Regions from separate parts of the Streptomyces sp. NPDC002076 genome, predicted to be linked through region 2. Evidence: riboswitches for the same ligand, from Rfam matches in the RefSeq annotation. Region 2 holds a riboswitch; each other region holds the start of a gene.
What was found. Region 2 has a riboswitch for cobalamin ahead of ACWCQS_RS43335 (CbtB domain-containing protein). Riboswitches for the same ligand answer to the same signal wherever they lie in the genome.
Positions count from the first base shown of each region.

Region 1 (9,753 bases), on a different contig from region 2:
TGAATTCCTCGAAGTCGAGCAGGAGGCCCTGCAGTTCGCCGACGGCCTCGCCGACGGCACGGTCCACGGAAAGGAACTGAGCGCCGCGGTCCGCGCCTGCGTCGGTAATATGCGCAACTGGTTCAGCTCCGTCTACTGGTTCCACCACGAGTCCGGCCGGTACATGGTCGACACCTGGGACGACCGGTCCACACCCCCGTACGTCAGGAACGAAACGGCAGGTGAGAAATGACCGTCGAGTCTGTGCTGCCCCTGAACTCCCAGACCGCCGAGCTGCGTGAACCGCCGCTGGCCGGCGGCGCGGTGCCCGGCCTCGGGCACGGTCTGCAACTGGTCCGCGATCCGCTCGCGTTCATGTCCCGGCTCCGCGACCACGGCGACGTCGTACGCCTCAGGCTCGGCCCCAAGACGGTGTACGCCGTCACCGCCCCGGAGCTCACCGGCGCGCTCGCGCTCAACCCCGACTTCAAGATCGACGGACCCCTGTGGGAGTCCCTCGAAGGGCTGCTCGGCAAGGAGGGCGTGGCCACCGCCAACGGCCCTCGGCACCGGCGCCAGCGGCGCACCATCCAGCCCGCGTTCCGGCTCGACGCGATCCCGAACTACGGGCCGGTCATGGAGGAGGAGGCGCACGCGCTGACCGAGCGCTGGCGGCCCGGCGAGACCGTCGACTGCACCTCCGAGTCCTTCCGGGTGGCCGTCCGCATCGCCGCCCGCTGCCTGCTGCGCGGCGAGTACATGGACGAGCGCGCCGAGCGGCTCAGCGTCGACCTCGCCACCGTCTTCCGCGGCATGTACCGGCGCATGGTCATCCCGCTCGGGCCGCTGTACCGGCTGCCGTTCCCGGCCAACCGCGAATTCAACCGGGCGCTGGCCGATTTGCATCTGCTGGTCGACGAGATCATCGCCGAGCGGAGGGCATCTGGTCAAAAGCCGGACGATTTGCTGACGGCATTGCTGGAGGCGAAGGACGACAATGGCGACCCCATCGGGGAACAGGAGATCCACGACCAGGTCGTCGCGATACTCACCCCCGGCAGCGAAACAGTGGCGTCCACGATCATGTGGCTGCTCCAGGTCCTCGCGGAACACCCGCAACACGCCGAGAAGGTACGGACCGAGGTCGAATCCGTGACCGGCGGTCAACCGGTCGGATTCGAACACGTCCGCTCACTCCGGCACACCAACAATGTCGTCGTCGAGGCCATGCGGCTCCGGCCCGCCGTATGGATATTGACGCGGCGAGCGGTGACCGACACCGCGCTCGGTGAATATCGCATTCCGGCCGGGGCGGACATCGTCTACAGCCCCTACGCGATCCAGCGTGACGCCCGCTCCTACGAGCGCCACCTCGACTTCGACCCCGACCGGTGGCTGCCGGAGCGGGCCAAGGACGTGCCGAAGTACGCCATGAGCCCCTTCAGCGTCGGCAACCGCAAGTGCCCCAGCGACCACTTCTCCATGACCCAGCTGAGCCTGATCACCGCGGCGATCTCGGCGAAGTACCGCTTCGAGCAGGTCGCGGGGTCGAACGACACCACCCGCGTGGGCATCACGCTCCGCCCGCACAACCTGCTGCTGAGGCCGCTGCCCTGGTAGGAGGGTCGGGGTAGGACACCTGGTACCGGCGCGCGCTCAGGCGGCCTCAGGGCCCCGGAACGCGCGCCGGTAGGCGTTCGGGGTGGTGCCGAGCGCCCGCACGAACTGGTACCGCATGGCAGCCGCCGTACCGAACCCGGTGCGCCAGGCGATCGCGTCCATGGTCTCGTCGGTCCCCTCCAGCAACTCCTGGGCGCGCAGCACCCGTTGCCGCTGGATCCACCGGTAGGGAGTGGTCCCGGTCTCCTGCTGGAAGCGGCGCGCGAAGGTGCGCGGGGCCATGTGGGCGCGGGCGGCGAGCTGCTCGACGGTCACCTCCTGGTCGAGGTGCTCCTCCATCCACACCAGCACCTCGCCGACGGTGTCGCACGGCCCCTTCGGCAGCGGCCGCTCGATGTACTGCGCCTGCCCGCCGTCCCGGTGCGGCGGTACGACCATCCGGCGGGCGATCTTGTTGGCGACCTCGGGTCCCTGCTCCTTGCGCACGAGATGCAGGCAGGCGTCGATCCCCGCGGCGGTGCCGGCCGAGGTGATCACTGGGTCCTCGTCGACGTAGAGCACGTCCGGCTCGACGGTCAGCCGCGGATACTGGCGGGCCAGCTCCGCCGCGTGGTGCCAGTGCACGGCACAGCGCCGGCCGTCCAGCAGCCCGGCGGCGGCGAGCACGAAGACGCCCGAGCAGACGCTGAGCACCCGGGCGCCGCGGTCCACCCCGCGGCGCAGGGCGGTGAGCAGCTCCGGCGGAAACGCGCGCGAGTCGTAGCAGGCCCCGGCCGGTACGGCGATCAGATCGGCCGCCTCCAGGCGCTCCAGGCCGTGCTCGACCTGCAGGGTGAATCCCGCGTTGGAGCGCAGCACCGGGCCCTCGGCCGAGGCGACCGCGAAGTCGTACACCGGCAGTCCCTCGTCACTGCGGTCGGTGCCGAAGACCTCGCAGACGACGGCCATCTCGAAGGGGTTCACGCCGTCGAGCAGCACGGCGGCCACGTTCTGCAGCATGCTGCCAGTCTGCCTCGCCGGTGGCAGTAATTCGAGGGTGTGCGGCAGTCCTGCCACTCCCGGTAAGGAGCATTCGGCGCGACAGTGATGTCTATGACCACATCACAGACAGAAGGACTGCTCGGAATGATCGCCGTGATCGGGATCCTGGGCCTGCTGATCCTCCCGGCGGTGATCGGTATCGCGCACGACAGGATGATCGACCGCCAGATCAGTAGGTCACAGCGAGAAGAGGCGACGAAGCCGAAGGGGGAGAAGGAGGCGAGGCGGCCGAGCCGGACCCGTAGGCACCACGGCGCGGCCCACCCCGTCTGAACGGCCGGTCAGAAGTCTTCGTCCAGGTCGACGGTGCCCTCCACCGCGACCTGGTACGCCGACGGGCGGCGCTCGAAGAAGTTCGTCAGCTCCTGGACGCCCTGCAGCTCCATGAAGGAGAACGGGTTCTCCGAGCCGTACACCGGGGCGAACCCCAGGCGGCTGAGGCGCTGGTCGGCGACGCACTCCAGGTACTGCCGCATCGACTCGGTGTTCATGCCCGGCAGGCCGTCGCCGCACAGGTCGCGCGCGAACTGCAGCTCGGCCTCGACGGCCTCCCTCAGCATGTCGGTGACCTGCTGCCCCAGCTCCTCGTCGAACAGCTCCGGCTCCTCCTTGCGGACGGTGTCGACCACGTCGAAGGCGAAGGACATGTGCATCGTCTCGTCGCGGAACACCCAGTTGGTGCCGGTCGCCAGACCGTGCAGCAGACCCCGGCTGCGGAACCAGTAGACGTACGCGAACGCGCCGTAGAAGAACAGGCCCTCGATGCACGCGGCGAAGCAGATCAGGTTGAGCAGGAAGCGACGGCGGTCGGCCTTCGTCTCCAGCCGCTCGAGCTTCTCGACCTCGTTGATCCACTTGAAGCAGAACCCGGCCTTCTCGCGGATGGAGGGGATGTTCTCCACCGCGGCGAAGGCCGCCGCGCGGTCGTCCGGGTCGGGCAGGTAGGTGTCCAGGAGCGTCAGATAGAACTGGACGTGCACGGCCTCCTCGAAGAGCTGACGGCTCAAGTAGAGCCGCGCCTCGGGAGAGTTGATGTGCTTGTACAGCGTCAGCACCAGGTTGTTGGCGACGATCGAGTCACCGGTCGCGAAGAAGGCGACCAGGCGGCCGATGAGGTGCTGCTCCTCGGGCGTCAGCTTCGCGAGGTCGGCGACGTCCGAGTGGAGGTCGACCTCCTCGACGTGCCAGGTGTTCTTGATCGCGTCGCGGTAGCGCTCGTAGAAGTCCGGGTAGCGCATGGGGCGCAGGGTGAGTTCGAAGCCCGGGTCGAGAAGGTTCTGGGGACGGTTGGACATTACTGGCATGCCTCGCAGGACTCGGGGTTCTCAAGGGAGCAGGCGACCGCGTCGGGGTCGGCGACCTGCTGGACGGGGATGCCGGCGGGGGTCTGCGCCTGGGCGGCGCGGGCGATGCGGGTCGCCGGGCGGGAGCGCAGGTAGTACGTCGTCTTCAGGCCCGACTTCCAGGCGTACGCGTACATCGAGGAGAGCTTGCCGATGGTCGGCGTCTCCATGAACAGGTTCAGGGACTGCGACTGGTCCAGGAACGGCGTGCGGGCCGCCGCCATGTCGATCAGGCCCCGCTGCGGGATCTCCCACGCCGTGCGGTACAGCGCCCGTACGTCGGCCGGGATCCACGCGAAGTCCTGCACCGAGCCGTTGCTGTCCCGCAGCGCCTCACGGGTGCGGGCGTCCCAGACGCCCAGCTCCTTCAGGTCCTGCACCAGGTAGGAGTTGACCTGCAGGAACTCACCGGACAGCGTCTCGCGCTTGAACAGGTTCGACACCTGCGGCTCGATGCACTCGTAGACGCCCGCGATGGAGGCGATGGTGGCGGTGGGCGCGATGGCCAGCAGCAGGGAGTTGCGCATGCCGACCTCGGCGATACGGCCGCGCAGCGCCGCCCAGCGCTCCGGCCAGGACAGCTCGACACCGTAGTGGTCGGGGTGCAGCACGCCCTGGGCCGTACGGGTCTTCTCCCAGGCCGGCAGCGGGCCGTTGCGCTCGGCCAGGTCGGCGGAGGCCTCGTACGCGGCGAGCATGATCCGCTCGGCGATCCGCGTGGACAGGGCCTTGGCCTGAGGCGAGTCGAAGGGCAGGCGCAGCTTGAAGAAGACGTCCTGCAGACCCATCGCGCCGAGACCGACGGGACGCCACTTGGCGTTCGACCGACCCGCCTGCTCGGTCGGATAGAAGTTGATGTCGACCACGCGGTCGAGGAAGGTGACGGCGGTACGGACGGTCTCGTCCAGCCGCTGCCAGTCGAGGTCGCCAGTCGTCATGTCGACAAACGCACCCAGGTTGACGGACCCCAGGTTGCAGACCGCGGTCTCCCCGTCGTCCGTGACCTCCAGGATCTCCGTGCAGAGGTTGGAGGAGTGGACCACGTGCCCCGGCAGGGCCGTCTGGTTGGCGGTGCGGTTGGCCGCGTCCTTGAAGGTCATCCAGCCGTTGCCGGTCTGCGCGAGGGTGCGCATCATCCGGCCGTACAGCTCACGGGCCGGCATGGTCTTCTTCGCAAGGCCCTTTTCCTCCGCCTTGCGGTACGCGGCCTCGAACTCCTCGCCCCACAGGTCCACCAGCTCCGGCACGTCCGACGGGGAGAACAGCGACCACTGCCCGTCGGCGTTGACCCGGCGCATGAACTCGTCCGGGATCCAGTGCGCGAGGTTCAGGTTGTGCGTACGGCGGGCGTCCTCACCGGTGTTGTCCCGCAGCTCCAGGAACTCCTCGATGTCGGAGTGCCAGGTCTCCAGGTAGACCGCGGCCGCGCCCTTGCGCCGGCCGCCCTGGTTCACGGCGGCCACCGAGGCGTCCAGGGTCTTCAGGAACGGCACGATGCCGTTGGAGTGCCCGTTGGTACCGCGGATCAGCGAACCCCGGCTGCGGATCCGGGAGTACGACAGACCGATGCCGCCGGCGTGCTTGGAGAGCCGGGCCACCTGGTGGTAGCGGTCGTAGATGGAGTCCAGCTCGTCCAGCGGGGAGTCGAGGAGGTAGCAGGACGACATCTGCGGGTGCCGCGTGCCGGAGTTGAAGAGCGTGGGGGAGGACGGGAGGTAGTCGAGCCTGCTCATGAGCCCGTAGAGCGCGGCCACTTCGTCCACGGAACGGGTCGTGTCGTCCTCGGCCAGGCCGCTCGCGACCCGCAGCATGAAGTGCTGGGGCGTCTCGATGACCTTGCGGGTGATCGGGTGCCGCAGGAGATAGCGGCTGTGGAGCGTCCGCAGCCCGAAGTAGCCGAAGCGGTCGTCGGCGTCGCGGTCGATCAGCGCGTCGAGCCGTTCGGCGTGCAGCCGTACGAACTCGGCGGTGCGGTCGGCGATGAGCCCCTCGCGGTGCCCCACGGCCACGGATCCGGTGAAGGACGTCACGCCCTGCGAGGCGGCCTCGGCGCGGATGGAGATGGTCAGCAGCCGGGCGGCCAGCCGGGAGTAGGCGGGGTCCTCGGAGATGAGCCCGGCGGCGGCCTCGGTGGCCAGCTCGCGCAACTCCGCCTCGTCGGCCCGGGCGGACCGGCCGCGCAGCGCGGCGGCGGCGACCCGGCCGGGGTCGGCGTCGGGGAGGTCGGCGGTCAGCTCGGTCAGGGTCCGCAGCAGCGCGGCACCGGGACCGTCGGTCTCCAGGCCGGTGGCTGAAGCCGGATCTGCTGGCGCGATGGTCACGTGGGGGCTCTCCCTCGCTCGGCACGGGGGCCTTGTGGAGGGCAGGGGGCAGCCACGAGCGCGCACGGCGTCGCGTCCACCGGCCCATCCCACGAGGCCCGGACGTCTCAGGGCACCCGAACCGGACGGCCGGGTGCGCTGCCGGCAGGTCCTCGGACTGACTCCTGAGCGCAGACGCGCACAAGTACACCGTTGCGGGACAGTTCCGGATTCGCACCGGATTCCCCTGCGGCGACAGCGAGCATGAGCATACATCTAGTGCCGGGCTGTCGTGTCACCCCCAGATGTTGTGTCGTGACGGTGTCAGAGCGTCAACTCGTAGGTGAGGAGAGTGATGTCGGCGAGTTCCGGGAGCGGGTTCCAGTCGCGTTCGGGGACGCGGACGAACCCCAGGCGCTCGTAGATGCGGTGGGCGGCGTGCATGGTGCGCTGGGTGGACAGGACGAGGGCCGTGCAGGCCTCCGTGGCCCGTGCGCGGTCGACGCAGGCCCGGACGAGCGCCTCGCCGGCACCCTGTCCCCGGCCCGCGTGCGCGACCGCCAGCATGCGGATCTCGGCCTCTCCGGGCCGGGCGATGTCGGCCATGGGCCCGGGGGACGGCACGAAGGTGACTCCGCCGAGGAGGGCGCCGTCCCGGACGGCCACGAGCACCTGTGCCGCGGCCGCTCGCTTGGCCACGTCTCTCAGTTCGCCCAGATACCAGTCACTCTCCCCGAAGTCGAGGAGACCGTCCTGGAGGTAGGCCTGGGCGGTGATCTCGCCGAGGGCGTCGTACTCTTCCGGGGTTACCTGCCGGATCACGATGTCCATGGCGTCGAGTCTGCCGGAGCGATACGACAACGGGCCGCCGGATTTCCTCCGGCGGCCCGTCGTACGGCGGTCGCTCAGTGACCGGCGCCCGCCGTCGCCGGCGGCAGTTCCACCTGCACCCCCGGGTCGCCCGCGTCCGCCGTGTAGTCCTCCGGCTTGGTCTCGTCGACGCCCTCGGGGGCCTTCACGGCCTTCAGGACGACGGTGAGGACCACGGTGACCACGACGTTGAGGACGAAGGCCGTGAGGCCGATGTAGCCGATCTCGCCGATGCCGGGAATCTCCTTCGCCGAGCCGCCGAAGTGCTTCTGGGTCGGGGAGGCGACGCCGTACGCGGCGACCGTGCCGTACGCCATGCCGACCGCCCAGCCGGCCAGCAGCGCCCATCGGTGGAACCAGCGGGTGAACAGGCCGCCGACCAGGGCCGGGAAGGTCTGCAGGATCCAGATGCCGCCCAGGAGCTGGAAGTTGATCGCCACCGTCTTGTCCATGGTGAGGACGAAGACCAGGGCGCCGACCTTCACCAGCAGGGAGACGATCTTGGAGACCTGGGCCTCCTGCTTCGGCGTGGCGTCCGGCTTGATGAAGTCCTTGTAGATGTTGCGGGTGAAGAGGTTCGCCGCCGCGATCGACATGATCGCCGCGGGGACCAGGGCACCGATGCCGATCGCCGCGAAGGCCACGCCCGCGAACCAGTCCGGGAACATGTCCTCGAACAGCTGGGGGATGGCCAGCTGGCCGTTGGTGACCTTGACCCCGGCCGCGATCGCCATGAAGCCCAGCAGCGCGAGCAGGCCGAGCATCAGGGAGTACAGCGGCAGGATCGTGGTGTTGCGGCGGATCACGTTACGGCTCCTGGAGGACAGGGTCGCGGTGATCGAGTGCGGGTACATGAAGAGCGCGAGGGCGGAGCCCAGGGCCAGGGTGGCGTACGTCCACTGTCCGGCCTCCGGGGGCACGAGCGCGCCGCGCGGCTTGCCCGTCGCCGGGTTGACCTGGCTGAACGCCTGGCCCGCCTTGGCGAAGATGTCGTCGAAGCCGCCCAGCTTGATCGGGATGTAGATGATCGCCACCGCGATGACGATGTAGATCAGCGTGTCCTTGACGAAGGCGATCAGGGCGGGGGCGCGCAGACCGGAGGAGTAGGTGTATGCCGCCAGCACGCCGAAGGCGATCAGCAGCGGCAGGTCCCGTACGAACCAGTTGGTGCTGCTGTCCCCGCCGACGCCCATCACGTCCAGCACCGCCTGGATGCCCACGAGCTGGAGCGCGATGTACGGCATCGTCGCCAGGATGCCGGTCAGCGCCACCGCCAGGGACAGGCCCTTGGAGCCGAAGCGGCCCCGGACGAAGTCGGAGGTGGTGACGTACCCGTGGCGGTGCGAGACCGACCACAGGCGCGGCAGGAACGTGAAGATCAGCGGGTAGACCAGGATCGTGTACGGCACGGCGAAGAAGCCGGCCGCGCCCGCCGCGTAGATCGCCGCCGGTACGGCGACGAAGGTGTACGCGGTGTACAGGTCGCCGCCGAGCAGGAACCACGTGACCCAGGTGCCGAACGACCGCCCGCCCAGGCCCCATTCGTCCAGGGAGTGCTCGTTCTCGGCCCTGCGCCAGCGGGCGGCGAGGAAGCCCATGACCGTGACGGCCAGGAAGAAGAAGATGAAGACGCCGAGCGCGACGCCGTTGACGCCGTTCTTCACTTCGCCTCACCGCCCTGCTGAGCGGCGCGGGCGCGCTGGTCACGCTGCCACAGCTTGTACGCGGTCATCGTGAGCGCGGTGGAGATCAGCACCCAGAGCATCTGATACCAGTAGAACAACGGGATCCCGATGAAGGCGGGGTCCGTCTTGGCGTAGGAGCCGACCCAGAGCGTCGCCACGAAGGGCGCGACGAGACACAGGCCGATGATCACACGCACCGGCGTCACCACCGGTGGTTTCACTTCAGGCGTTTCGGACATGCCACGGCTCCGTCCCCTCGCTGATCACCTGTGTAATGCGCAGGCAATGTAGGTGACGGTGTCGTGGAAGCGGAAGACCTCGTCCGGATCTCGGTATATCGATTCAGCGACGGTCCGCGGTGCCCTACTCGGCAGGCCGCTTCAGCCGCGCGACGAACTTGTACCGGTCGCCCCGGTACACCGAGCGCACCCACTCCACCGGCTTGCCCTCGTGGTCCAGGGAGTGGCGGGAGAGCATCAGCATCGGCAGGCCCACGTCGGTGCCGAGCAGGCCCGCCTCGCGCGGGGTGGCCAGCGAGGTCTCGATGGTCTCCTCGGCCTCGGCGAGGTGGACGTCGTAGACCTCGGCGAGGGCGGTGTAGAGCGACGTGTACTTCACCAGGGAGCGGCGCAGGGCCGGGAAGCGCTTGGCGCTCAGGTGGGTGGTCTCGATGGCCATCGGCTCGCCGTTGGCCATGCGCAGCCGCTCGATGCGCAGCACGCGTCCGCCGGCGGTGATGTCGAGCAGCTCCGCGAGCCGGTCGTCGGCGGTGATGTACCCGATGTCCAGCAGCTGCGAGGTCGGCTCCAGCCCCTGGGCGCGCATGTCCTCGGTGTAGGAGGTGAGCTGGAGCGCCTGGGAGACCTTGGGCTTGGCGACGAAGGTGCCCTTGCCCTGGATGCGCTCCAGGCGCCC
Region 1 covers NZ_JBSFDI010000001.1:85,571-95,323, reverse strand. Annotated here, with positions in the region: gene cyc1 (epi-isozizaene synthase) at 1-232, shown strand, start outside; gene ACWCQS_RS00440 (bifunctional albaflavenone monooxygenase/terpene synthase) at 229-1,599, shown strand; gene ACWCQS_RS00435 (GlxA family transcriptional regulator) at 1,636-2,598, opposite strand; gene ACWCQS_RS00430 (hypothetical protein) at 2,692-2,913, shown strand; gene ACWCQS_RS00425 (ribonucleotide-diphosphate reductase subunit beta) at 2,922-3,935, opposite strand; gene ACWCQS_RS00420 (ribonucleoside-diphosphate reductase subunit alpha) at 3,935-6,304, opposite strand; cobalamin riboswitch at 6,431-6,555, opposite strand; gene ACWCQS_RS00415 (GNAT family N-acetyltransferase) at 6,608-7,114, opposite strand; gene mctP (monocarboxylate uptake permease MctP) at 7,189-8,817, opposite strand; gene ACWCQS_RS00405 (DUF3311 domain-containing protein) at 8,814-9,077, opposite strand; gene ACWCQS_RS00400 (GntR family transcriptional regulator) at 9,202-9,753, opposite strand, start outside.
Region 1: linked by a shared signal. The riboswitch ahead of ACWCQS_RS00420 (ribonucleoside-diphosphate reductase subunit alpha) and the one ahead of ACWCQS_RS43335 (CbtB domain-containing protein) in region 2 are both predicted to bind cobalamin.

Region 2 (9,753 bases):
GCCGCATCCCGAGTCCCCCTCGCCGTCTGGCTTCTCCTGGGTGTGGCCCCGTACCCCGCCCTGCTGGCCATCGGCGCCTGGTACGTCCGCCGCGCCGAGCGCAACGAGACCGCCCCGGCCGCCGCCGCTCCCGCGGAACTCCCCTGACCATGCGTCGACTTCCCGCCGGGACCGGCCGGTGAACCAGACGTACGGCATCGTGGGCGTGACCGCGGTGATCCTCGCCACGGTCCTCGTCGGCGCGCTCGGGCTGCGCATCTCCCGTACCACCTCCGACTTCTACGTCGCCTCGCGCACCGTCGCCCCCCGTCTGAACGCCTGCGCGGTCAGTGGCGAGTACCTGTCCGCCGCGTCGTTCCTCGGCGTCGCCGGGCTCGTCCTCGCCCAGGGCGTCGACATGCTGTGGTTCCCCATCGGCTACACCGCCGGGTTCCTGGTCCTGCTGGCCTTCGTCGCCGCACCGCTGCGCCGCTCCGGCGCCTACACCCTGCCCGACTTCGCCGAGGCCCGACTGGAGTCCCGGGCGGTGCGGCGGATCGCCGGTGTGCTGGTCGTCGGTATCGGCTGGCTGTATCTGCTGCCCCAGCTGCGCGGCGCAGGTCTCACCCTCCGGCTGCTCACGGGATCGCCCGGCTGGCTCGGCGGTCTGGTCGTCGCCGCCGTGGTGACCGCGGCCGTCGCCGCAGGCGGGATGCGCAGCATCACCTTCGTCCAGGCCTTCCAGTACTGGCTGAAACTCACCGCCCTGCTGGTGCCCGTGGTGTTCCTGCTGCTCGCCTGGCACGGCGACCACGCTCCGGCACCCGCCTGGGACGACCGGCCCGTCTTCCACCGCTCCACCGAGGTGCGCATCGACCGGCCACTCACCCTCACCGTGCGCGAGCCGGTCCGGGTGACCGCGTCCGGCGCCGTCGACGGCCGTGCGCTGCACGGGGTTTCGCTGCGGCTCGGCGAGGGCCGGCACCGGATCGGCGCGGGGACCGCCCTGCGCTTCCCGGCCGGCGCCCGCGTCCCCCTGCCGGACCGGGCCGCCGATCGTGCCGCGCCCTCCAGCTGGGCCGAGCCGCTGTCCTCGGACCGCGAACAGCACGGCCTGTACGCCACCTACGGGCTGATCCTCGCCACCTTCCTCGGCACCATGGGCCTGCCGCACGTCGTCGTCCGCTTCTACACCAACCCCGACGGCCGCGCCGCCCGCCGCACCACCGTCAGCGTGCTCGCCCTGCTCGGCGGGTTCTATCTCCTCATCCCCGTGTACGGCATGCTCGGCCGCCTGTACGCCCCCGATCTGCTCCTGACCGGCGACACCGACGCCGCGGTCCTCGTCCTGCCGCAGCGGCTGCTCGGCGGGGTCGGCGGGGACCTGCTCGGCGCCCTCGTCGCCGGGGGCGCCTGCGCGGCGTTCCTCTCCACGGCGTCCGGGCTCACCATGTCCGTCGCGGGCGTCCTCGCCCAGGACGTGCTGCCCACGCTCGGCGTCCGCCACTTCCGGCTCGCCACGCTGCCCGCGATCGCGGTGCCGACCGCCGCCGCGGCGATGGTGAGCGATCTGCCCGTGGCGGACGCGGTCGGACTCGCCTTCGCCGTCTCCGCTTCCTCCTTCTGCCCGCTGCTCGTGCTCGGCATCTGGTGGCGCGGACTGACCCCGCCGGGCGCGATCGCCGGGCTCGTCCTCGGCGGCGGCTCGGCGTTCACCGCGGTGACGGCCACCATCGTCGGCGGCGCCCGCTCCGGCTGGCTGCACACCCTGCTGGCGTGGCCCGCGGTGTGGTCCGTCCCCGTGGGCTTCGCCACCATGGTCCTGATCTCCCTGGCCACCCGCAGCCGTGTCCCACCCGGCACCGCCTCGACCATGGCCCGTCTTCACCTCCCCGAACCCCCGGCCCCCTCCCGCCCCGAACCGGCGACGACCTGACCGAGGAGCCGTTGTGCACACCAGCGACAAGGACCAGGACGCCGTAGGACGCACCGGCCGTCCCGCACTGCGTGTCGGTCGTTCCGGCAGGCGCTCGGCGCTCGGCTGCGTCCCCCGGCACTCCACCAGCCGCCCCGCCGCCCCGAACCCCCGTCGCCCATGACCGTCCTCGGTACCGCGGCGCTCGCTCTCGCCGCGTTCGCGCTGTTCGTGCTCGGTGCCGCCCTCGGGCACGGGGCGGCGCGCCGGCAGCAGGAGCACTCGCCCGACAGCGAGGGGGCGTCGCGCGCCCTGGCCCATGCCCTGCACACCGCCGCGCTCGCCGCGGCACCCCTGCGCGCCGGGCTCACCCCGGTCACGGCTCGAAAGACGGTCCGCAGGCTGCGCCCCCTGCTCGGCACCCCCGCCCTCGCCCTCACCGACGACACCGCCGTGCTCGCTTGGGACGGCGCCGCCGAACACCACCGCGCGCAGCTGACGGCACAGCTCACCCACCCGTCCCGCGCCCGGACCTTCCCGCTGCCCTGTGACGACACCGGCTGCCCCGTCCGCTGGGGCGCCCTGGTGCCGCTCCCCGCCGACGGCGGCACCCCCGGCGCCCTCGTCCTGCTCGCCGCCGACGAGTCCACCGCTCTCGTCCGCGCCGGCGAGGAAGCGGTCCGCCGGCTCTCCCTGGAACTCGAACTCGCCGGGCTCGACCGGGCCCGCACCAGCGCCCACGAAGCCGAGGTCCGGGCCCTGCGCGCCCAGATCTCCCCGCACTTCATCTACAACTCCCTCGCGAGCATCGCCTCCTTCGTCCGCACCGACCCCGAGCGCGCCCGTGAACTCCTTCAGGAATTCGCCGACTTCACCCGTTACTCCTTCCGCCGCGGCGGCGACTTCACCACCCTCGCCGAGGAGTTGCGCTCCATCGAGCAGTACCTGGAACTCGCCCGTGCCCGCTTCGGCCGTCGGCTCACGGTCACCCTGCGCATCGCCCCCGAGGTGCTGCCCGTGACACTGCCTTTCCTCTGCCTGCAGCCGCTCGTCGAGAACGCCCTCAAACACGGTCTGGAGGGGTCCGCGGAGCGCATCGGCGTCACGATCATCGCCGAGGACGAGGGCACCGAGGCCCGGGTCGTCATCGAGGACGACGGCATCGGCATGGAACCGGAACGCCTGCGCGCCATCCTGCGCGGCACGGCAGGACCCGCCACCGGCATCGGCCTGAACAACGTCGACCGCCGGCTGCGCCAGGTCTACGGCGACGACCACGGCCTCGTCATCGAGACCGGTGTCGGAGCGGGTACGAAGATCACCCTCCGTGTCCCGAAGTTCCGCCCCGGCATCCAGGCCCGGCCCGCACAGCCCGAGACTGAAGGAGGGTTCACGGCCTAGGCGTCCCGGCGGCGGTCCCGTCTCTCAGGAGATCCCGTCGGCTCCGGTCGCCGCCGCCGGAGTGTTCGAGGACTGGCACCGGCTGCTGAGCGAGGCGCTCGCGGCGCACGGCGTCGATCCGACCGGGCGCCCGGTCTCGCGTCCCTCGTCGTGGCGTCCGTCGAGGGCGCCATCGCCATGTGCCGCGCCCAGCACAGCGTGCAGCCCCGCGACCGGGTCGCCCGGAACTCGAAAGGCTGCTCACCGACGCGGTAGCCCGCACGGCCTGACGGCTCGGGGCCGCACAAGGACGCACAGCCCCGACCCGGGGTCACGGCAACGGCGCCCGACCGGCAGGCCGGGCGCCGCCACCGCTCATGTCAGGCCGGCACGTTGGCCGTTCGGCCGAGGTGCCGGGCGAAGAACCGGACCGCGCTGGCGGCCTCGAACCGGGGCAGCTCCTTGTGCCTGCCCGCGTTGGCGTGCAGGGTCTTCTCCGTCGAGGCAAAGGCGTCGAACAGCGCCAGACTGGCCTCGCGCGGGATGTGTTCGTCGTCCCACTGCATGTCGTACTCGATCGGGACGGTGATCTGCTTCGCCTTCTCCGCCAGGACGTCGGGCCAGTGCTGACCGAAGACCGCGGCGGTGATCCTGGGTTCGACCGCCACCAGCGGCACGCCGATCGCGGTGCCCATGTTGATGCCGAAGTAGCCGACCGGCCCGTCGGCGCCGATTTCCGGAAGCTCCTGGAGGGCGTCCAGCGTCGCCTGCCACTCGGGCACGGCGAGCTCCGCCAGATGGGCGTTGTAGCGGACGACGATCGGGCCTTCCGGCTCGCCCGCCGCCCTCGCCCGGAACAGCTCCGCGATCTCCTGCTCGTCGTGTGCCGTGCGCGGCCGGTCGCCGTGACCCGGCGCGTCGATGACCGCGACATGGAAGCCGCAGCCGTTCACCAGGAGTTGGGCACGACCGGCCATCGCCGGATGCTTCTTGTGGTTGCCGCCGCCGTGGCCCATCAGGACCAGGGGCGCACGGTCCGCGCCGGAGGCGGGGGACCAGAGGACACCGGGGACCTCGCCCACGGTGAAGTCGCGTTCGATCATGCCGTTGACGGACGACTCGGCGATGAACTTCAAAGATGTCATGGTGTGTTGCCTTTCGGGAGTGCCTGGTTGTCGAGGCGCTCCCGGCGACACCTACGTCGATCGCCCGACCGTGACGACGAGGGGGAGCACCCACACGAATACAGCCTTCATGGGTCTCACCTCCTCGGCCTTGATCACGGTCAACTGCAAGCTACCAGACCGGTGATCATCCCGCCCAGCCTCTTTCCTGCCACGTGTCTGGCGCGCGAACACACCTGGTGGAGAGGGAGATCACTTGGCAGGGAGGCGGTCTTGGCCATGCGCGTCTGGCGCGGTACGGTCGGTCCGATATCGACGACGGCGAAACGGAAGCCGGTGAGAATCCGGCACGGTCGCGCCACTGTATGCGGGACCCGCAAGGGGCTCGTGAGTCAGACCCGTGGTCGTCGTCCTGTGCACCACCGAGATGGGACGCGAACTCCCAGAGGAGGTCCTGCCATGGCGCAGACCGTCGCCCAGCCGACAGCCACCACCCCCGTCGTTCCCGCCAAGCTGCCGCTGAAGGCGATTGCTCCCTGGGCGGTCTTCTTCGGCATCCTCATGCTGATCCTGCTCTACTTCGTCGGCGCCGAGCAGGGCGCCACCTCCGTGTTCAACGGCACGGACGTCCACGAGTGGGTGCACGACGCGCGCCACCTGCTGGGCTTCCCCTGCCACTGACGCGACGAACACCGCGCGCCCATGAACTCCGCAACCGTACGGAACCTTCTCGTGCGGGGCATGCTCGCCGGCCTCGCGGCCGGCGTGCTCGCCCTGGTCGTGGCCTACGTGCTCGGTGAGCCGAACGTCGACAAGGCGATCAGCTTCGAGCAGGCCCACTCCCACGAGCACGAGATGGAGACCGTCTCCCGCTCCCTGCAGTCGACCGCCGGCCTCGCCACCGGTGTCCTCGTCTACGGGGTCGCCTTCGGCGGCATCGCCGCGCTCGCCTTCAGCTTCGCCCTCGGCCGCGTGGGGCGCTTCGGCCCGCGCGCCACGGCACTGCTGCTGTCGGGCTGCGCGCTGCTCGCCGTGTACGTCGTGCCGTTCCTGAAGTACCCGGCCAACCCGCCGTCGGTCGGCAACCCCGACACCATCGGCAAGCGGACCACCCTGTACTTCCTGATGATGCTGCTCGGCGTCCTGCTGGCGGTCGCCGCCACCCTCCTGGGCAAACGGCTCGCGCCGCGCCTGGGCACCTGGTGGGCCACGGTGGCCGCGGTGGTCGCGTTCACCGTCGTGATCGGCCTGGCGTACCAGTTCCTGCCCGTCGTCAACGAGGTGCCCAAGGGCTTCCCGGCCACCCTGCTGTGGCGCTTCCGGCTCTCGGCACTGGCGATCCAGACCACCCTGTGGGCCGGATTCGGCCTGGTCTTCGGTGAGTTGGCCGAACGGCTGCTGAACCCCAAGCCGGCGACGGCCGCGAAGCGGCGAGCGGTTCCGGCCGCGCACTGACTCCTCGCGTACGGCAGCAGGGCCCGGCGGAACCGTCCGCCGGGCCTTCGGCCGTCCTCCTTGCCTAGTCAGCCTCCGGCGTCGGCGTGCCAAGCGGAGATCCCAGACGCAGATTCCACCGCCCGGCCCGGCCGCTGAGTTCGGTCAGGGTCAGCGGCGGCACGTCGAGGCGCCAGAAGAGCGCTGCGGGCAGGTCCAGTGCGTCGACGACCGCCGCCCGCACCACCTCCGGCTCGACGACGGCGAGCGTACGACCCGTCAGGTCCTGTGCGCCGGCCAGCCACCGCGCGACCCGCCGGCACAGGTCCCGCACGGACTCACCCCCGTGCGGTGCGCACTCGGGGTCGGAGAGCCAGCGGCCCACCGCCTCCGGCTCGGCGGCCCCCACCTCCTCCAGGGTGCGCCCGCGCCAGCGGCCCACGTCGAGACCCGCCAACTCCGGTACCGGCACACCGTCGAGGCCCAGTGCCGCGGCCGTCTCCCGGCAGCGCACGCCGGGGGAGGTGAGGACACGGGCCGCGGCGGGCAGGGCCGCGGCCGCCGAGCGGGCACGTGCCGCTCCGCTGCCGTCGATCGAGCCACCGTCGTCGAAGCGGGCCTGCCGCAGTGACGCGCTCATGGCGGGGGAGAGGAGAAGAACTCGGCTGGTCACGTGGTTCAGAGCTACCAGCATCGGCGAACGACGCACAAGATCCGGCTGACGAGAGGATCAACCGGGGATTCGCGGCGCACCGTGCGGACTGGCGATCATGGGTGCTCGGTTCCCCCGGAAGAACAGGCGGCGGCACGTGATACCTCCCGTTCCCTCCATCGACCGGCGCCGACTGCTCGGCCGGGTCCTTCCCGCCGCGGCCGCGACCCTGCTCACCGGCACGGCCACCGCCTGCGCCGGGACGGGTTCCTCCCCGCGGGCGGCCGACCCGCTGCTGGCGTTGGTCTACCGGGGACCCGCGGCCTGTGACGGATGTGCCGAGTCGGTCGCCGCGCTGCTGAGGAAGGCCCCGCGTCCGTTCACGGTCGCCTACGTCGGCCCCGACGAGGACGTCCCCCTGACCGCGGCCGGTCTGGCGGACGCCGACGTCTACGCACAGCCCGGCGGCAACGACGATGTCGACGGCACCTGGGAGGAGCTGAAGGGTGCCGCCGGGGCGATCCGTGACTGGACGCGGGCGGGCGGCCGCTACCTCGGATTCTGCATGGGCGGCTATCTGGCCGGGAGGGATCCGGGGTTCGGCCTGCTGCCCGGTGACACCGCCGAGTACATCACCTCACCGCGCGCCTCGGTCCATGACGAGAAGGACACGGTCGTGCCGGTGACCCGGAAGGGCAAGCGGCGCCACATGTACTTCCAGGACGGGCCGTACTTCGTGCTCGCCGACGGTGCCGACGCGTCCGTACTCGCCAGGTACGACAACGGCACGGCCGCCGCTGTCGTCGCGCCGTACGGCAAGGGACGCGTAGGGGTGGTCGGGCCGCACCCGGAGGCGGATGGCTCCTGGTACTCCGACGCGAGGCTGAGGAATCCCGACGGCGTGCGTCTCGATCTCGGCCACGACCTCGTCGAGGAGACGGTCAAGGGGCTGTAGCGGTCCACGCCGCCCGCCCTGAGGAACCCGTTCAGTCGGAATCGTGGGTTTCCTGGTTGGCCTGCTCAGTCGTTCACGTTCTGGTTCGCGGTGCTCCGCCCGTACGGGGGGCCGGGCGGAACACCGCGAAGTCTTGGGGCGGTCGGGCACGTCGGGCGGACGGCCGCCCGCCGGTCCGCTACAGCGCCACGTCTCCGCACAGGTGGACCTCGACGCCCAGCTCGGCGAAGAGGGCGGCCTTGGCGCGCAGCGCCTTGTCGGCCGTCTCCGTGTCGGGGGCGTAGGCCACGTTCAGGTGGTTGGCGCGGTGGCGGGCCATGAACTGGTCGCGGCTGACGCCGTGCAGCACCGCGTGCATGATCGGCCACTGCGGGGTGGTGGCCTCGAGGCGGCGCCGGGTCTCCTCCTCCGGCAGCTCGATCGCCGTGGCACGGCCGAGGTCGACATGGAGCCGGCCGTCCATCAGGAAGACCCGCGACCAGACGATCTCGCCGGGCTTGGAGACCCCGCTGAGCGTGCCGCCGCCGAGCGGGAAGTACATCGGGGGCTGCCGCATGCTGTACGACTTGTCGTAGCCGCCGTTGTGGGAGGCGGGCACCGAGCCGGAGATCTCGAAGACCCACACGAACCGGCCGTCGTACTCCTCGCCCCAGCGGATGTCGTGCAGCGTGGTGGCCGGGTCGAGGCCCATAGCCGTCCAGATCCGGTTGGTGACCAGGGAGTCGACGGCGACCCCCTCGTCCACCTCGTTGAAGTGCGGCAGCGGCGCTCCGGCGTACAGCTCGCGGGCACCGTCACGGCTGAACACCGGCGGGCGCTGGACGTTGTTGAGCAGACCCTCGGCGAGGTCGCTCGCCGGGACGGTGTCCTTCAGGCCCTGCTGGTACTGGATGCCGACCGCGTCGAGCCCGAAGTCGTCGGCGATGCGCAGCGCGGCTATGTACATCCTGAACTGGCTGAGCAGCTGGGCGTCGGTGAGCTCGGTCGCCTCGTCCGTACCGGTGTGGAAGGTCATTCCGGCGTGGTCGAGCCAGGCGCGCACCGCCTGCGCCTCCTCGTCGGAGACCTTCTTCATCTCGGCGACCAGGGCGCTCTGCGACAGCCGCTCCTTGTAGATGCCGAGCGGGTTGAGGAACTCGTCGTCGATGATGGCGTTGTACATGCCCATGCAGCCCTCGTCGAAGACGCCGATGATCGCCTTCTCCTCGCGCAGCTGCCGGGCCAGTGCCACCCCGAGTTCGGTCTCGGGGTCCTCGGGCAGCGGCGGCAACGGCCGGACATGGCTGGTGTCGTGGGTGAGGGTGCCGGTTTCCAGCCAGGTGCGCAGGCCGTCGCGGGCCCAGTCGTCGGTGAAGTCCGGGCTCCACAGTACGGAGTACTCGCGTCCGGCCTTGGTGAGGCTGCCGGCGAGGTTCAACAGGCCCACGAGGCCGGGGAATTCACCGCTCCAGTTGGCGACGACCAGGATCGGGCCGCGGTGGTCGCGCAGTCCGGCCAGGACGTGGTGGCTGTACTGCCACACACCCTCCACGACGATCAGCGGCGCGTCCTTCGGCAGGGTCTTGAACACCTCGAGGCCGGCGCGCTGGCTGTCGATGAAGCCGTGCCCCTTGGCCGCGTCGAAGGCGTGGCCGCGGCGGACCTGCCGGCCCAGGTCGGTCAGCGCCGCGGCGAGGTCCTTCTCCAGCTTCTCCTGGGTCGGCCAGCAGGTGACGTTGGCGGCGGGGCGCAGGTCACCGCTGGCCACGGTGTAGACGGTGTTCGGCTCGCCGGTCGCCGGTCGGCTGGGGACGGGCAGGGTGTATGCGGTCATGCGATCTCCGTAGGGGTGTGCGTATGACGGCCACCCTCCGGCCGACCGAGTCGGGTGGTGGGTGGGCATAGGTCGGCGTCCAGGGGGCGGCGCCCCCGGGCGGGGTTCAAGGGGCGGAGCCCCTTACCTGGTCTCGGCGGAGGTCACCGCTCCTGCAGCGGGGCAAGGGCATGCACGGTCGCCGAAGTCTCCCGGTACAGCCGCCGGTAGAGCGCGTACAGCTCGTCGTAACGGCTCCGGTGCTCCACGCGCGGCGTCACCGTCCGCTGCACGGGGTTCCAGCGGTCGATGTCGGCGTCCCCGACGAGCTGCGCCGCAAGGAGGGCACCGCCGTAGCTCGCGCCGATCGTCGTGCTGCGCAGCTCCTGCGGCAGGCCGGTGATGTCGGAGACGATCTGGGTCCACAGGGCACCCTGGGTGCCGCCGCCGACGGCGACCACGCGGCGGATGTCGCCGCCCGCCTCCTCGATGACCTCGATGTTGTGGCGGACCCCGAATCCG
Region 2 covers NZ_JBSFDI010000038.1:23,138-32,890, forward strand. Annotated here, with positions in the region: gene ACWCQS_RS43310 (hypothetical protein) at 1-147, shown strand, start outside; gene ACWCQS_RS43315 (sodium/solute symporter) at 179-1,915, shown strand; gene ACWCQS_RS43320 (sensor histidine kinase) at 2,075-3,295, shown strand; gene ACWCQS_RS43325 (hypothetical protein) at 3,446-3,550, shown strand; gene ACWCQS_RS43330 (alpha/beta hydrolase) at 3,655-4,419, opposite strand; cobalamin riboswitch at 4,683-4,821, shown strand; gene ACWCQS_RS43335 (CbtB domain-containing protein) at 4,858-5,079, shown strand; gene ACWCQS_RS43340 (CbtA family protein) at 5,101-5,853, shown strand; gene ACWCQS_RS43345 (histidine phosphatase family protein) at 5,918-6,505, opposite strand; gene ACWCQS_RS43350 (BPL-N domain-containing protein) at 6,642-7,439, shown strand; gene ACWCQS_RS43355 (fucose isomerase) at 7,618-9,252, opposite strand; gene ACWCQS_RS43360 (FGGY-family carbohydrate kinase) at 9,396-9,753, opposite strand, start outside.

Region 3 (9,753 bases), on a different contig from region 2:
TAGCACTCCAGGGAGCAGGGGCGCACACCCGCCGCCTCCACGCCCCCTGCACACGACGGGGTCGCGCGTCCGCCGCATCCGCGACGGGTATCCCCGGGGCAGTCCCCCGCGGCCACCCACCGGTCCGTCCGTTCCGTCCGTTCCGTCCGGACGCCGGAGTGCCGCAACCCCATCCCACGGAGGTGGATCAGCATGACCGACACCAGCGGGCTGGAACCCGTCGCCACGTTCTGCGGCAACTGCAACTGCGGCTGTCCCCAGCTGTTCGTCGACCCGGGCGCCCCCACCGACCGCCGCATCGTCCTGACCGACGACTTCGGCCAGCAGGTCCGGATGAGCGCCGACCAGTTCTCCTCGATCGTCGCCGACGCCAAGGCAGGCAAGCTGGACGGCATCGCCTGACCGACCGTCGCAGGGCAACGCGAAGGCGGCCCGCATGGGCGACTCCCTGTTCCAGTCGCTGCACGGCGCCGGGCCGCCGACCCTCGCGACCGACCGGGTGTTCCACATCACACCAACGGCACGGAACTCACCGTTCCGCTCAGCCGACAGCTGACGTGACACCCGTACGCCCCAGGAGCAGTCCCCATGTCCGTCGAACCGCCCATCACCGTCCCACCCCGCACGGCCGGCGATGCCGGTGAGTCGGCCCCGGGCCCTGTTTCGGCCTCGGCTCCCTGGGCCCTTCGCGCGCTGCGCCCGCTGGTGCTGCGCCTGCACTTCTACGCGGGCGTGTTCGTCGCGCCGTTCCTGCTCGTCACGGCGGTCACCGGACTGCTGTACGCGGGCTCGTTCCAGGCCGAGAAGATCGTGTACGCCCACGAACTGACCGTCCCGGTCGGCGACCACAAGCTGCCGATCTCCCAGCAGGTGAAGGCCGCCCGCAAGGCCCACCCCGAGGGCACCATCTCCGCCGTGCGGCCGTCACCGCAGCCCGATGCGACCACCCGCGTGCTGCTGTCCGGTGTCAAGGGCATAGCCGCCGACCACACCCTCGCCGTGTTCGTGGACCCCTACACCGGCAAGGTGCGCGGCGCCCTGGAGCAGTACGGCTCCACCGGCGCCCTGCCGCTGCGCACCTGGATCGACGAGTTCCACCGCGAGCTGCACCTGGGCGACTCCGGCCGCCTGTACAGCGCGTTCGCCGCCAGTTGGCTCTGGGTGATCACGGGTGGCGGGCTGGTGCTGTGGTTCGGTCGGCGCCGCGCCCGCCGCAAGGTGCGCGGCGCCACGGGGCGGCGGCGCTCCCTGACCCTGCACGGCACGGTGGGTGTGTGGGCGGCCGGCGGGCTGCTCTTCCTGTCGGCGACCGGCTCTGACCTGGTCCACCTACGCCGGAGCGCACATCGGCGACATCCGCGAAGCCCCCGGCCAGTCCACGCCGTCCGTCACCGCGACGGTGGGCAGCGGGCACGAGGGACACGGCTCCATGGCGGGCATGGACATGAATGGCATGGAGAGGGGCTCGCACTCCGGCGCACGGTCCGACGTGGGTCTCGACGCCGTCCCGAAGACGGCCCGCGCCGAGGGCCTGTCCGATCCGGTCGAAATCGTGCCGCCCGCGGACTCCTCCTCCGCCTATGTCGTACGGCAGATCCAACGCAGCTGGCCGGAGAAGCAGGACTCGATCGCCGTCTACCCGGCCACCGGCAAGGTCACCGACGTCCTGCGCTTCTCCGGCTACCCGGTGCTGGCCAAACTGACCCGGTGGGGCATCGACGCCCACACCGGCACCCTGTTCGGCCTCGTGAACCAGATCGCGCTGGCCGGCCTCGCCCTGGCCCTGGTCCTCCTCATCCTCTGGGGCTACCGCATGTGGTGGCAGCGCGGCCGCGGCTCCGCCTTCGGCCGCCCGATTCCCCGCGGTGCCTGGCGGCAGGTGCCGGTGTACGTGCTGGTGCCCTGCGTCGCGGTGGTCGCCGTCGTCGGCTACTACGTCCCGCTGCTAGGGATCCCGCTCGCCGGCTTCCTCGCGGTGGACATGGTCCTCGGCTGGGTCACACGCCGTCGTACCGGGCACGCACACGCCTGAACCGAGCGGCCGCACCTGCGCGGGAGCGTCGCGCGACGCTTGCCGCGATCGCGTGCGGCCGCGGGTCTCGTCATGCTTCTCGGGACACGCACTGTTCGAGCAGTGCGGCCATCGGGCCCTCGACCAGCCGGTAGCGCACGATTCGGCCGTCCTTCTCGCCGTGGACGATGCCTGCGGTTCGCAGCAGGCGCAGGGCCTGGGACACGGCGGTGTCCCTCATGCCGGTGGCGACGGCCAGGTCGGAGACGGCGATGGGAGCGGCCTCGTGAAGGGCGAGCAGCAGGGCCAGGCGCCCGGGATCCGAGAGCAGCGAGAAGCGGTCGGCCCAGGCGCGTACACGCTCCGGCTCGCCGACGGCGGCGATGGCGTCGCAGACCCGATGGCCGTCGATGGTGCGCTGCCCGGCGCGCTCCGCGGGGACGAGATGCATGGACCCATCATCGCAGTCCACGAAATGCCGCCTCAATACCTGCACACTTATGCAGCCTTGCAGCCTCGGCCTCCGGCCTTCTAGGGTGAGCGGGCCGTGGTGTTCGGGAAGACCGGTGACAGTCCCTCAGGGGCTCAGTCCGGAGCGGCCCTCGCCACTGTGATCGGGGAGTTCCCGCCCCATGCATTGCCACTGGCCTCGCGGCCGGGAAGGCAGGGGCGGGCGCGATGACCCGTCAGCCAGGAGACCGGCCACGGCAGCACGAAGCTGATCCACGAGGTGCTGGAGCGTGACCGAATGACCATGCCCGAAGGCGTGCCCGAAACTGCCGTCTCCCCATCCTTCCGCTGGCGGCGCGAGGATACCCTCCGAACCGCCGGCCTCCTGGCCGTGATCGTCGCCTTGCACGTGGTCGCCTTCGGGATCCTCTTCCTGCTCGTGGTCCCGCGCCACTACGAGGTCGGAACCAAGGCGTTCGGGGTGGGTCTCGGCATCACGGCCTACACCCTCGGCATGCGGCACGCCTTCGACGCCGACCACATCGCCGCGATCGACAACACCACCCGCAAGTTGATGGCCGACGGCAAACGGCCGGTGTCGGTGGGCTTCTGGTTCGCGCTCGGCCACTCCAGCGTGGTCGTCGTCATGGCGGCGCTGGTCGCCGGCGGCGCCAAGCTCGCCGGCACCCTGATGAACGACAGCTCCCGGACCCACCAGGTCCTCGGCACCGTCGGCACCACGGTCTCCGGCGGCTTCCTGTACCTCATCGCCGCGCTCAACCTCGTGGCGCTGTTCGGCATCGCCCGCGTCTTCAGGGCCATGCGGAACGGCCAGTACGACGAGGCCGAGTTGGAAGCCCACCTCGACTCGCGCGGCTTCATGAACCGCATCCTGGGCCGGCTCACCAGGTCCGTCCGCCGGCCCGGCCAGATGTTCCCGCTCGGTTTCGTCTTCGGCATCGGTTTCGACACCTCGACCGAGGTGTTGCTCCTCGCCCTGGCCGGCAACGGCGCCGCCGCCGGCCTCCCCTGGTACGCGGTCCTGTGCCTGCCCCTACTCTTCGCCGCCGGCATGAGTCTGTTCGACACGCTCGACGGCACCTTCATGAACTTCGCCTACCAGTGGGCGTTCTCCAACCCCGTCCGCAAGGTGTTTTACAACCTCACGATCACCGGCCTGTCCATCGCCGTCGCCTTCTTCGTCGGCACGATCGAACTGGTCGGCGTCCTGCACGACAAGCTCGGGCTGAGCGATGGCGTCAGCGGATGGATCTCGGGCCTGGACCTGGACAACGTCGGCTACGTCATCGTCGGCCTGTTCGTGGTCGTCTGGGCCGTGGCCATCGCCTACTGGCGGCTGGCCAGGGTCGAGGAACGCTGGGGTACCCACACCGCCGACGCCGGCTGACGACGCCACTACGGAAAGCGGGCGGGCTCTGCCTGGACGAAGTCGAGGAAGGCAATCCACTCGTCCAGCGGGTAGCGCACACGGACGACCGAATCGCTGCGGCGATGAGAGCAGTGCAGGGAACTGGAGCAGGCCGGCCGCAAGGTCCAGGTCGTGGGGAAGGCGTCAACGACGCGCCCGCCCTGGCCGCCGCCCACACCGGCATCGCCATGGGCCGAGCCGGTTCGGACCTCGCCCTGGAGACCCCCGACGCGGTGATCGTGCGCGACGAACTGGCAACCGTGCCCGCCGTCATCGCCCTCTCCCGCCGGGCCCGCCGCCTGATCATGCAGAACCTGGCCATCGCCGCCGTGTTCATCTCCGGCCTGGTCGTCTGGGACCTCACCGCCACCCTCCCCCTGCCCCTCGGCGTCCTCGGCCACGAGGGCTCGACCGTCATCGTCGGCCTCAACGGCCTGCGGCTCCTGCGCGAGGCCGCCTGGACCCGGGCCCGCACGGAGGGCCAGCCCTGACTCGCCCCGCCCCATGGCCCGCCGTACCCGCGCAGGTGCGGCGGGCCATTGCCGTCTGATTGCTCCGGCAGCACTGCTGAACCCAGGCGATGCCGCCCAGTCACACATGACTGAGCGTTCATATGGACATGGATTTCATTTCCATCTACGGTGGAGCGTGCCGACCCGGCACGAGCCATAGGGGGTGATGCGCCATGGGCGGCCGGATGACCCGACAACGCAAGGCGGTCACGCGGATACTCGCGGCCTGCCAGGACTTCGTATCGGCCCAGGAGTTGTACGCCCTTCTGGTGGCCGGCGACCACTCGATCGGCCTGACCACCGTCTACCGCGCCCTGCGTGAGCTGGAGGTGGACGGCGGCGTGGACGTCGTACGCGACGAGACCGGCGGGCGGCTCTACCGGCTGCGTCCGGCCGACGGGCACCGCCACTACCTGATGTGCCGCGACTGCGGTCGCAGCCGGCCGGTGGACTCCGAGGTCGTCGAGGAGTGGGCGGGCCGGATCGCCGCCGCGACCGGCTTCACCGCGGTGGAGCACACCGTCGAACTCACCGGCGTCTGCGCCGACTGTCTGCCCCACACCGACGGAGGCCGGCCGTCCGGGGACGGAGATGAAGGAGAGGAACAGCCATGCCACTGGGAGCTCGCCGCTGGCCTCCGGAGCCCAGTCCGCAGCTGCGCGAGCTGAAAGAGGCCGTGCGTGCCCTGCTCGATCTCGACGACGACACCGCCGTCCTGATCCGCCAGCTCGCCTGCACCGAACCGGGCTGCCCGCCGTTGGAAACCGTCATCGTCGTGTTGCCGATGGAGGGCGACGCCCGCCGCTGGACCCTGCACCACCCCGCCGACCAGATCACCGAGGACGACCTGCGCGACGCTCTCCTCGCCACACCCGAACAGCACGACCAGGAGACTGAATTGACCTCCCCGGAACCCGCCGAACCCCGCGATGAGCGGGTCCCCGTCACCGTCCTGACCGGCTTCCTCGGCGCCGGCAAGACCACCCTCCTCAACCGCATCCTCACCGAGAACCACGGCATGAGGATCGCCGTGATCGAGAACGAGTTCGGCGAGGTCGGCATCGACGACGCCCTCGTCCTCGACGCCGAGGAAGAGATCTTCGAGATGAACAACGGCTGCATCTGCTGCACCGTGCGCGGGGATCTGATCCGCATCCTGGGTGCGCTGATGCGGCGCCGCGAGAAGTTCGACCACATCCTCATCGAGACCACCGGCCTCGCCGACCCCGCGCCCGTCGCGCAGACCTTCTTCATGGACGACGAGATCGCCTCCCAGCTGCGGCTGGACGCCATCGTCACGCTCGTCGACGCCGCACACGTGCTCCAGCACCTGGACGAGATCAAGCCGGAGGGCGTGGAGAACGAGGCCGTCGAACAGATCGCCTTCGCCGACCGCGTCGTCCTCAACAAGACCGACCTGGCCGACGAGGAGACCATCGGACAGGTCGTGCGCCGCATCCGGGCCATCAACTGCGGAGTGCGGATCATCCCCGCAGAGCGCGCGCACATCAATCTGCACGAAGTGCTGGACGTGGGCGCGTTCGACCTGGAGCGGGTGCTCGCCGACGACCCCGCCTTCCTCACCGAGACCGAGCACCAGCACGACACCACCGTCACCTCGGTCGGCATCGAGCTGACCGGGGAGCTGGACGAGGACCGGCTCAACGCCTGGCTCGGCCAGTTGCTGCGCACCAAGGGCGTCGACCTGTTCCGCTCCAAGGGCATCCTCGCGATCGCCGGAGCGCCCAAGCAGTACGTCTTCCAGGGCGTCCACATGCTGCTGGACGGCACCTTCGGACGCGACTGGCGCGAGGGCGAACCCCGCACGAACAAGCTGGTGTTCATCGGCCGCAACCTCGACCGCGAGGCCCTCGAACGCGGTTTCGCCGACTGCCTGGTCACGGCGGGAGCGGCCGCGTGAGTACGACGGTGCAGTCCCCGCTCGCCTGGGAGGCCGGCGTCGACGACGCACCCGTCGCCCTCAGCGCGCGGGGCGATCTGGTCGCCGTTGCCGGGGCCGAGGGGACGGTGAAGGTTCTCGACGCGCCGATGGGCGCCGAGATCGGGGCGTTCGAGGTTCCCGGGGGCGCACTCACGGTCGCGCTCTCCCCGGATGCCGGGTACGTGGTGGCGACCGGCCCGATGGGGTACGCACCAGTCGCCGGAGTTCCGCGACTGCTGAACCACTGCCGGTCGTAACCGCCGACTGCCGGAACCGGCGTTCGCCAGTCAGGCCGGCCACTTCGTCCCCTCGGCGGCCGTCGCCCACCAGGACGCCCGGTCCTCGTGAGCGACGGCCGCCGGCGCTTGTCCCGGCGGCATCCGCCACACCCCCTACTTGCGCAGCCCCCCCGAGCACTCGTACGCCCAGTCAAAAGATGGCAACGGTTTTCATCTGATATTGATCTGAAAATCATTTCCATCTAGCGTCGAAGGTGTCGCCACACGGCCGGCGCGTGTCCGGTGCGCGCCCGGTATCGCCCGAAGGAGCTCCCGCATGTCTACCGCCCCCGCCTCCCGTACCGCCCGGCCGACCGCGAGGATCGCACTGGTCACCGCGACGGCCGCCCTGACGGCCGTGACGGCGTCCGCCTGCTCGACCTCCTCCTCGCACACAAGCGACACCGCCGCGACCAGCAGTGGCAGCGGCTCGGGCAAGGCGATCCAGGTGGTGGCGGCGGAGAACTTCTGGGGCAGCATCGCCTCCCAGCTCGGCGGCAGCCACGTGAAGGTGACCAGCATCATCAACAACCCTGACGCCGACCCGCACGACTACGAGCCGACCGCCGCAGACGCCCGCACCGTGGCCGGCGCCCAGTACACGATCGTCAACGGCATCGGCTACGACGCCTGGGCGGACAAGCTGCTGGCCGCCAACCCCGGCAGCGGACGCACCCAACTCAAGGTCGGCGACCTGGTCGGCATCGAGCCGGGCGGCAACCCGCACCGCTGGTACTCCCCGGACAACGTCCACCAGGTCATCGAGAAGATCACCGCGGGCTACAAGAAGATCGACCCGGCCGACGCGGCTTACTTCGACCAGCAGAAGACGACCTTTGAGACGAAGACGCTCGCCGGCTACAACAAGCTCATCGCCGACATCAAAGCGAAGTACGCGGGCACGCCGATCGGTGCTTCCGAGTCCATCGTCACGCCGCTCGCCGAGGGCCTGGGGCTGAAGATGCTCACCCCGGAGACATTCCTGGACGCGATGAGCGAGGGCTCCGACCCCACGGCCAAGGACAAGGCCACCATCGACCAGCAGATCAAGAACAAGAAGATCAAGATCTACGTCTACAACTCCCAGAACTCCACGCCGGACGTGCAGGCGCAGGTCAAGGAGGCCAAGGCCCAGGGCATCCCGGTCGCCACGGTGACCGAGACCCTCACCCCCGCCGGGGCCACCTTCCAGCAGTGGCAGACCACCCAGCTGCAGGGCATCGAGCAGGCCCTGGCCAAGGCCACCGGGAAGTGAACCAGAGCCATGAACCCGATAGCGAAGGCCCGCGAAGCCGTCACACACACCAGCAGTCACACCGTCCCCGGCCGCCGAAGCGGGGGGCACGACACGGCCACAGGAGCGGGAAGCGATCCGGTGGTCGCCCTGCGCGGGGCCGCCGTGCGCGTCGGCGGCCGGACGCTGTGGTCGGGGGTGGACCTTCGCATCGGGGCCGGCGAGTTCACCGCCGTGCTCGGCCCCAACGGCGTCGGCAAGTCCACCATGATCAAGGTCCTGCTGGGCGCCCTGCCCGCGGCGGCCGGCGAGGTTCGGGTGCTCGGCGCCCGGCCCGGGCAGGCCAACGACCGCATCGGCTACCTGCCGCAGCGGCGCAGCTTCGACGCCGATCTGCGCATCCGCGGTGTCGATGTGGTGCGCATGGGCCTGGACGGTGACCGGTGGGGGGTGCCGCTGCCGTTCCCGAGCGCGCGTCGGCGGTCCGCCCGTGCACGGGTGGACGAGGTGATCGAGCTGGTCGGGGCGTCGGCGTACGCGCACCGGCCCATCGGGCAGTGTTCCGGCGGCGAGCAGCAGCGCCTACTGATCGCCCAGGCACTGGTCCGCAGGCCCGAACTGCTCCTGCTCGACGAACCGTTGGACAGCCTCGACCTGCCCAACCAGAGCGCCGTCGCGGCGCTGATCGGGCGCATCTGCCATCACGAGGGTGTCTCGGTGGTCATGGTCGCCCATGACGTGAACCCGATACTCCACCACCTGGACCGGGTGGTGTACCTGGCCGAGGGCGGCGCCGCCGCGGGCACACCGACCGAGGTCATCACCTCCGAGACGCTGACCCGGCTGTACGGCACACCGGTCGAGGTGCTGCAGACCTCGGACGGGCGACTGGTCGTGGTGGGCCAGCCGGAGGCACCGGCCGTGCACACCGACCGGCACGACACTCCGGGGAGCGGTCATGCTGCTGGCTGAGGCAGGGGCACCAACCTGGTCGTGGAACCTCCTGACCGACTTCCAGGACATGTGGTCCTACCCCTTCATGGTCAACGCGTTCCGCGCCGGCGCGGTCGTGGCCGTGGTCTCCGCGGTCGTGGGGTGGTTCGTGGTGCTGCGGCGGCAGACGTTCGCCGCGCACACCGTCTCCGCCGTCGCCTTCCCCGGCGCCGCCGGAGCGCTCCTGCTCGGGTTCAGCGCGGTCTACGGCTACTTCACGCTGTGCGTGGCCGCCGCGCTGGTGATCGCGGCCCTGCGGGGCGGCGGTGAGCACGAGGAGTCGGCGCTGACCGGGACCGTGCAGGCGTTCCTGCTCGCGTCCGGCTTCCTGTTCACCGCCCTGTACAGAGGGCTGCTGGAGGGGCCGCAGACCATTCTCTTCGGCACCTTCCTGGGAATCACCTCCTCCCAGGTGACCGTGCTGACGGTGGTCGGTGCGGTGGTGCTCGCGGTGCTGGCGCTGATCGGGCGGCCGTTGCTGTTCGCGTCCGTGGACCCGCAGGTGGCCGGCGGGCGCGGGTTGCCGGTCCGCGCCCTCTCGGTGGTCTTCCTCGTCCTGCTCGGTGCGGCCACCGCCGAGGCGAGCCAGATCACCGGGACCCTTCTGGTCTTCGCCCTCATGGTGATTCCGGCCGCCACCGCGCAAGTCCTCACCGCCCGCCCGGCGTTGAGTCTGACCCTGGCCGTCCTGCTGGCCTTCGCCGCGACCTGGCTGGGACTCACCGCAGCCTACTACTGGCCCTACCCTCTGGGCTTCTTCGTGACGACCATCGCCTTCGCCGGATACCTGCTCGCGCTGGGCCGGCGCTCGCTGCGCGAGGGACTCGCTCGCACCCGGGCCGGGGCCACGCCCGCCGCCAAGGAGGTGGTCGCATGACCGTCCTGCTCGCCGTCTCCCCGCTGT
Region 3 covers NZ_JBSFDI010000025.1:107,711-117,463, reverse strand. Annotated here, with positions in the region: gene ACWCQS_RS37840 (hypothetical protein) at 193-402, shown strand; partial or broken gene ACWCQS_RS37835 (PepSY-associated TM helix domain-containing protein) at 589-2,032, shown strand; gene ACWCQS_RS37830 (ArsR/SmtB family transcription factor) at 2,103-2,462, opposite strand; cobalamin riboswitch at 2,512-2,732, shown strand; gene ACWCQS_RS37825 (HoxN/HupN/NixA family nickel/cobalt transporter) at 2,760-3,869, shown strand; partial or broken gene ACWCQS_RS37820 (heavy metal translocating P-type ATPase) at 3,987-4,381, shown strand; gene ACWCQS_RS37815 (Fur family transcriptional regulator) at 4,588-5,070, shown strand; gene ACWCQS_RS37810 (CobW family GTP-binding protein) at 5,013-6,323, shown strand; gene ACWCQS_RS37805 (hypothetical protein) at 6,320-6,601, shown strand; gene ACWCQS_RS37800 (metal ABC transporter solute-binding protein, Zn/Mn family) at 6,900-7,877, shown strand; gene ACWCQS_RS37795 (metal ABC transporter ATP-binding protein) at 7,887-8,828, shown strand; gene ACWCQS_RS37790 (metal ABC transporter permease) at 8,815-9,726, shown strand; gene ACWCQS_RS37785 (metal ABC transporter permease) at 9,723-9,753, shown strand, end outside.
Region 3: linked by a shared signal. The riboswitch ahead of ACWCQS_RS37825 (HoxN/HupN/NixA family nickel/cobalt transporter) and the one ahead of ACWCQS_RS43335 (CbtB domain-containing protein) in region 2 are both predicted to bind cobalamin.